Cupriavidus necator N-1: one gene and its partner. Each later gene encodes a partner of the first gene's protein in a complex. Links are inferred from orthologs where the notes say so. Each region holds a gene or a part of one and is shown in the gene's direction. Other genes may lie near its edges. The genes, in order: tldD and pmbA.

Region 1 (3,219 bases):
CGGCGACGGCCCGGTGCAGCAGTTCCTGGCCGATACGGCACGCCGCCACGGCATCTGGCTGGTCGGCGGCACGCTGCCGATGTGGTGCGACGACCCGGCGCGCGTGTACAACACCTCGCTCGCCTTCAACCCGCGCGGCGAGCGCGTGGCGCGCTACGACAAGATCCACCTGTTCGGCTTTACCCGCGGCACTGAAAGCTACGACGAGTCGCGCACCATCCTGGCCGGGCGCACGCCGGTCAGCTTCGATGCGCCCTGCGGCCGGGTGGCGATGTCGGTGTGCTACGACCTGCGCTTCCCCGAGCTTTACCGCGGACTGGCCGCCGGCGACGGCACCAGCTTGATTCTGATGCCGGCCGCCTTCACCTACACCACGGGGCAGGCGCACTGGGAGATCCTGCTGCGCGCCCGCGCCATTGAAAACCAATGCTATGTGCTGGCCGCGGCACAGGGCGGCAAGCATGAGAACGGCCGGCGCACCTGGGGCCATTCGATGCTGGTCGATCCGTGGGGCGAGGTCCTGGCAACGCTGCCTGAAGGCGAAGGCGTGGTCGGCGGCGTGATCGACCCCGCGCGCCTGGCAGAGGTCCGGCAGAACCTGCCGGCACTGCGACACCGGGTGCTGTAGCATGTACGCAACCGCGGGGGCCGCCACCGGCGCCCGCCCAGAGAATTTTTTGCCGCGCCGGCCGCAAGCCGGCGCGTTCCCAGGAAGAAAGGACATCTCATGAACGCCGGCGATCTCGGAATCCGCAACCTGGCCACCGCGCAGCAACTGCTGCTGGCACCGTACGGCCTGGACGAGGCTAAGCTCCAGCGCGTGCTGGCCGATATCTTCACGCACAAGGTCGACTATGCCGACCTGTACTTCCAGTACACCCGCAACGAGGCCTGGAGCCTGGAAGAAGGCATCGTCAAGTCGGGCAGCTTCAGCATCGACCAGGGCGTGGGCGTGCGCGCGGTCTCGGGCGACCGCACCGCCTTCGCCTATTCGGACGACATCAGCCTGGCGGCGCTGTCGCAGGCCGCGGCGGCCACGCGCACCATCGGCCGTGCCGGCAGCGGCCGCGTCAAGGTGGCCGGCGAGCTGGCCACGCACGCCGGGCGCAACCTGTACACGCCCAACGACCCGCTCGACTCCATGAGCGCGGCCGAGAAGGTGGCGCTGCTGGAGCGCGTCGAGCGCATGGCGCGCGCCAAGGATCCGCGCGTGGTGCAAGTGATGGCAGGCCTGGCCGGCGAATACGACGTGGTGCTGGTGGCGCGCAGCGACGGCGTGATCGCCGCCGACGTGCGTCCGCTGGTGCGGGTCTCGGTCACGGTGATCGCCGAACACGGCGGGCGCCGCGAGGTCGGCTCTTCCGGCGGCGGCGGCCGCTATGCCTATGGCTACTTCACCGACGAGCTGCTGCAGAAGTATGTGGACGAGGCCGTCTCTTCGGCCCTGGTCAACCTGGACGCGCGCCCGGCCCCGGCCGGCGCGATGACCGTGGTGCTGGGCCCGGGCTGGCCTGGCGTGCTGCTGCATGAAGCCGTCGGCCACGGCCTGGAGGGCGACTTCAACCGCAAGGGCTCGTCGGCCTTTGCCGGCCGCATGGGCGAACGCGTCGCGGCCAAGGGCGTGACCGTGGTCGACGACGGCACGCTGGCCAACCGCCGCGGCTCGCTCAACCTGGACGACGAAGGCAACCCGACCCAGTGCACCACGCTGATCGAGGACGGCATCCTGCGCGGCTATATCCAGGACACGCTCAACGCGCGCCTGATGAAGATGCCGGTCACCGGCAACGCGCGCCGCGAAAGCTATGCCGCGCTGCCGATGCCGCGCATGACCAACACCTACATGCTCAACGGCGACAGGGATCCGCAGGAAATCATCGCCAGCGTCAAGCGCGGCCTGTATGCGGTCAACTTCGGCGGCGGCCAGGTGGACATCACCAACGGCAAGTTCGTGTTCTCGGCCAGCGAGGCCTACATGATCGAGGATGGCAAGATCACCTATCCGGTCAAGGGCGCGACGCTGGTCGGCAACGGCCCGGAATCGCTGAAGGACGTCACCATGATCGGCAACGACATGCGCCTGGACTCGGGCGTCGGCGTCTGCGGCAAGGAGGGCCAGAGCGTGCCGGTGGGCGTGGGCCAGCCGACGCTGCGCATCGAGGACATGACGGTGGGCGGCACCGCCTGAGCGGTCCGGCGATGACGAAGACGGGATCCCGCGGGGTCCCGTTTTTCATGGGATCGTCCCAGCCTTACGGCCGCACTTCATACACCAAATTGAACGGCGTCTGCGCCGCGCGGCGAAAACTGCGGAAGCCGGCCTGCTCAACCACCGCGCGCATGCGCGTCTCGCCCGCCTGCGCGCCCAGGCACAGGCCAACTTCCTGCGCGCGCGACGCCGGCGTGCAGATGAAGGTGGACGCGGAATAGAACACCCGGCCGACCGGGTTGAGGTTCTGCTCCAGCGTGTCGTTGGCAAACGGCTCCACGATCATCCAGGCGCCATCGGCACGCAGGGTCTCGCGCACGTGGCGCGCCGCGCCGACCGGATCGCCCATGTCGTGCAGGCAGTCGAACACCGCCACCAGGTCATAGTCCTTGCCGCCGTAGTCCTTGGCGGTGGCCACTTCGAAGCGCACGCGCTCGGCCACGCCGGCGCGGCGCGCGGCTTCGGCGGCATGGCGCACCGAAGGCTCGTGGTAGTCGAAACCGACAAAGCGCGAGGCCGGATACGCCTGCGCCATGATGATGGTCGACGCGCCGTGGCCGCAGCCCACGTCCGCCACCGACGCGCCCGCCTTGAGCCGCGCCTCCACGCCGTCCAGCGCGGGAATCCATTCGGAGACCAGGTGCGCCGCGTAGCCGGGCCGGAAGAAGCGCTCGGTGCCGTGGAACAGCGCGGGATCGTGCTCGTGCCAGCCCAGCCCGCGGCCGTTGCGGAAGATATCGATCATCTTCGGGATGGCGCGGAACTGCGCCACCGCGATCTGGAACGCGCCCGGGATAAATGCGAGGCTGCCCTCCTGCGCCAGCGCATAGGCCTGCTCTTCGTTCAGGCTGAACTGCCCGGTTGCCGGGTCATAGTCGACATAGCCGCTGGCCGCCTGAGCCGACAGCCATTCGCGCAGGTAGCGCACGTCGGTATGGGTTTTTGCCGCCAGCACTTCTGCGGTCATGGCTTTTTCCGCCATCGCCTTGTACAGGCCGAGTTCATCGCCC
Region 2 (3,273 bases), 1.6 Mb from region 1 along the record:
TCCACCGCCTGCCAGGGCGTGGTCAGCGTGCGCCCGAACCACTCGCGCAGCGCCGGGATGCCTTCGTCCTGGTAGGTACCGGCCGAGGCGCGGTCCGAGATCGAAACGAAGCCGACAACGAGTTCGTCGGGATGGTTGCGGACTACCGGCTGCGTGGTCTGGGTCATGCCTCGGGCTCCGGGGTAGGGGGTTGGTCCTCGGCGGCGCCGGCCTTGCCGTCCTTCACGTCCAGCGCCGTCTTGATCGCCTGGAACAGCTCGCGGAAATAGCGCGGCGGCTTGCTTTGCTCCTTTTCCTTGCGCGCGTTGCGGATGGTGTTGCGCAGCGCCTGCACGTCGATGCCGGGATGCTCGGCGAGGAAGCGCGTCAGCGCCGCGTCGTCGGCCAGCAGCAGCTCGCGCCAGCGCTCGATCAGGTGCATGCGGGCGGTTTCGGCCTTGCTGGTGCCCTTGAAGCCCTCCAGCGCTTGCCGGATCACCTCGACCTCTTCGTCCTCGAGGCCGCGCATGATCTTGCCCACGAACTGCATCTGGCGGCGCTTGCCTTCGTGGCTGTTGATGCGGCGGGCCTGGTGGATGGCGTCGGCCAGCGCTTCGGGCATGGGCACGCGCGCCAGGCGGTCCTTGGCCAGCGCTTCCAGCTCGGCGCCAAGGTCCTGCAGGGCGGTCATGTCGCGCTTGCGCTGCGACTTGCTTTTCGGTTCGTCGTCTTCCGGTTCGGGCGCAAAGCCTCCGGGAAAGCGCGAGCCATTCGGATTACGGGAATTTCGCGTCATGCCCGGCATTTTATCTTGCTATGATTGCCGCTTGGACTTTTGATGACACCCGCCCAGCATGGACCAGATCGCAGAACAGACCGCGCACTTCACCTACACCCAGGCCCAGCTCAGCGAGATGGCCGCCGATGTGCTGCGCGTTGCACGCGAACTTGGGGCGACCGACGCCGCCACCGAGATCTCCGAAGGCAGCGGCCTGTCGGTATCGGTACGCAAGGGGCAGGTGGAAACCATCGAGCAGAACCGCGACAAGGTGGTCGGGGTCACGGTCATGATCGGCAAGCGCCGCGGCAATGCCAGCACCTCGGACTTCTCGCCGGCCGCGCTGCGCGCCACCGCCGAGGCCGCCTACAACATCGCCCGCTTCACGGCCGAAGACGATTGCGCCGGCCTGGCCGAGGAAGAACTGCTGGAACGCGCGCCACAGGACCTGGAACTGTTCCACCCGTGGGCGCTGGACGCCGAGCGCGCCATCGACATCGCGACCCGCGCCGAGGCCGCCGCCTTCGCGGTGTCGCCGCGCATCCGCAACAGCGACGGCGCCAGCGTGTCGGCGCAGCATTCGCAGTTCGTGCTGGCGACCACGCGCGGCTTCTCGGGCGGCTATCCGTATTCGCGCCATTTCATCTCGTGCGCGCCGATCGCCGGCAGCGGCAGTGGCATGCAGCGCGATGACTGGTACTCGTCCAAGCGTTCGCCGCTGGCGCTGGCCGCGCCCGAGGATATCGGCCGCTACGCCGCCGAGCGCGCGCTGGCGCGGCTGCAGGCGCGCCAGTTGTCCACGCGCCGCTGCCCGGTGCTGTTCGAGGCGCCGCTGGCCGCGGGGCTGCTGGGTGCCTTCGTGCAGGCGGTGTCGGGCGGCGCGCTGTACCGCAAATCCACGTTCCTGTGCGATTCGCTGGGCCAGGCCGTGTTTGCGCCGCATATCCAGATCCACGAGCAGCCGCATACCCCCGGCGCCATGGGCAGCGCCCCGTTCGACGAGGAAGGCGTGCGCACCCGTGCCCGCGACGTGGTGCGCGACGGCGTGGTGCAGGGCTATTTCCTGTCGACCTATTCCGCGCGCAAGCTCGGCATGCAGACCACCGGCAACGCCGGCGGCTCGCACAACCTGACGCTGACCAGCTCGCTGACCGAGCCCGGCGACGACTTCCCGGCGATGCTGCGCAAGCTCGGCACCGGCCTGCTGGTGACCGAACTGATGGGGCAGGGCGTCAACTACGTGACCGGCGACTATTCGCGCGGCGCCTCGGGCTACTGGGTCGAGAACGGCGTGATCCAGTACCCGGTGGAGGAGATCACCATCGCCGGCAATATGGCCGAGATGTTCCAGCAGATCGTCGCCATCGGCGCGGATGCGCTGGTGCGCGGCACCAAGGAAACCGGCTCGATCCTGCTTGAGCAGATGACGATTGCCGGCACGTGAGCGGCGCGTGCCGCCCAAAGAAAAAGCAGGCCGGCCGGCCTGCTTTTTATTGCCCGCGCAACGCCTTACGACTCGTCCGACGGCGGCCGCTCATACGTGACGAAGGCATAGTCGAAGCCATTCGCCTCCGAATGATGCGTTTCGCGCGCGGTTTCAATCCATTGGGTGCGGTCAATCGCCGGGAAGAAGGCATCGCCTTCCACGTCCGCGTCGATCTCGGTCACCACCAGCCGGTCCGCGGACGGCATGGCCTCGGCGTAGAGCTGCGCGCCGCCGATCAGGAAGATCTGCTCCGCGCCGACGCACAGGCGCTGGGCGTCTTCCAGCGAGGCCGCCACCTCGGCACCCTCGATGCGCAGGTCCGGGTTGCGGCTGACCACGATATTGCGGCGCCCCGGCAGCGGGCGGCCTATCGAGTCCCAGGTCTTGCGGCCCATGATCACGGGCGCGCCCATGGTGGTGCGCTTGAAGTGCGCCAGGTCTTCCGGCAAGCGCCACGGCAGCGTGTTGTCGCGGCCGATGGTGTTGTTGCGGGCGCGGGCGACGACCAGTGTCAGCAGCGTCATACGGCCACCGGTGCCTTGATGGCGGCGTGCGACTGGTAGCCGGCCAGTTCAAAGTCTTCGTAGCGGTAGTCGAAGATGCTGTCGGGCTTGCGCAGGATCTTCAGCTGCGGCAGCGCCAGCGGCTCGCGCGCCAGCTGGGTCTGCACCTGCTCAAAATGGTTGTTGTACAGATGGCAGTCGCCGCCGGTCCAGACGAAGTCGCCCACTTCCAGCCCGGTCTGCTGCGCCATCATGTGGGTCAGCAGCGCATAGCTGGCGATATTGAACGGCACGCCCAGGAAGATATCGGCGCTGCGCTGGTAGAGCTGGCACGACAGCCGGCCATCGGCCACGTAGAACTGGAAGAACGCGTGGCAGGGCGGCAGCTTCATGCGCGGGATGTCGGCCACGTTCCAGGCCGATACGATCAGGCGGCGCGAATCCGGGTTGGCGCGGATCTGCGCCACCAGGTCGGAGATCTGGTCGATATGGCGGCCGTCCGGGGCCGGCCACGAGCGCCACTGCGA

The links.
Region 2: the proteins of tldD (region 1) and pmbA are in contact, whole or in part, in a solved structure (PDB 5NJ9), measured with the Escherichia coli proteins. The link is inferred for Cupriavidus necator N-1 from one-to-one orthologs.

Annotation. Positions count from the first base shown.
Region 1 is NC_015726.1:1,090,042-1,093,260, reverse strand. What follows is about bases 53-2,957. They hold tldD (metalloprotease TldD), read left to right. Parts: upstream 53-727; coding sequence 728-2,188; downstream 2,189-2,957. Other genes in these bases: CNE_RS05180 (class I SAM-dependent methyltransferase), read right to left, coding at 2,253-2,957; CNE_RS05190 (carbon-nitrogen hydrolase family protein), read left to right, coding at 53-628. In the rest of the region: more of CNE_RS05190, read left to right, coding at 1-52; more of CNE_RS05180, read right to left, coding at 2,958-3,219. UniProt on the Escherichia coli protein: Metalloprotease involved in CcdA degradation. Suppresses the inhibitory activity of the carbon storage regulator (CsrA).
Region 2 is NC_015726.1:2,687,180-2,690,452, reverse strand. Bases 59-3,017 are described here. They hold pmbA (metalloprotease PmbA), read left to right. Parts: upstream 59-833; coding sequence 834-2,201; downstream 2,202-3,017. Other genes in these bases: CNE_RS12650 (thymidylate synthase), read right to left, coding at 2,764-3,017; CNE_RS12655 (dihydrofolate reductase), read right to left, coding at 2,267-2,767; yjgA (ribosome biogenesis factor YjgA), read right to left, coding at 164-784; mog (molybdopterin adenylyltransferase), read right to left, coding at 59-167. In the rest of the region: more of mog, read right to left, coding at 1-58; more of CNE_RS12650, read right to left, coding at 3,018-3,273.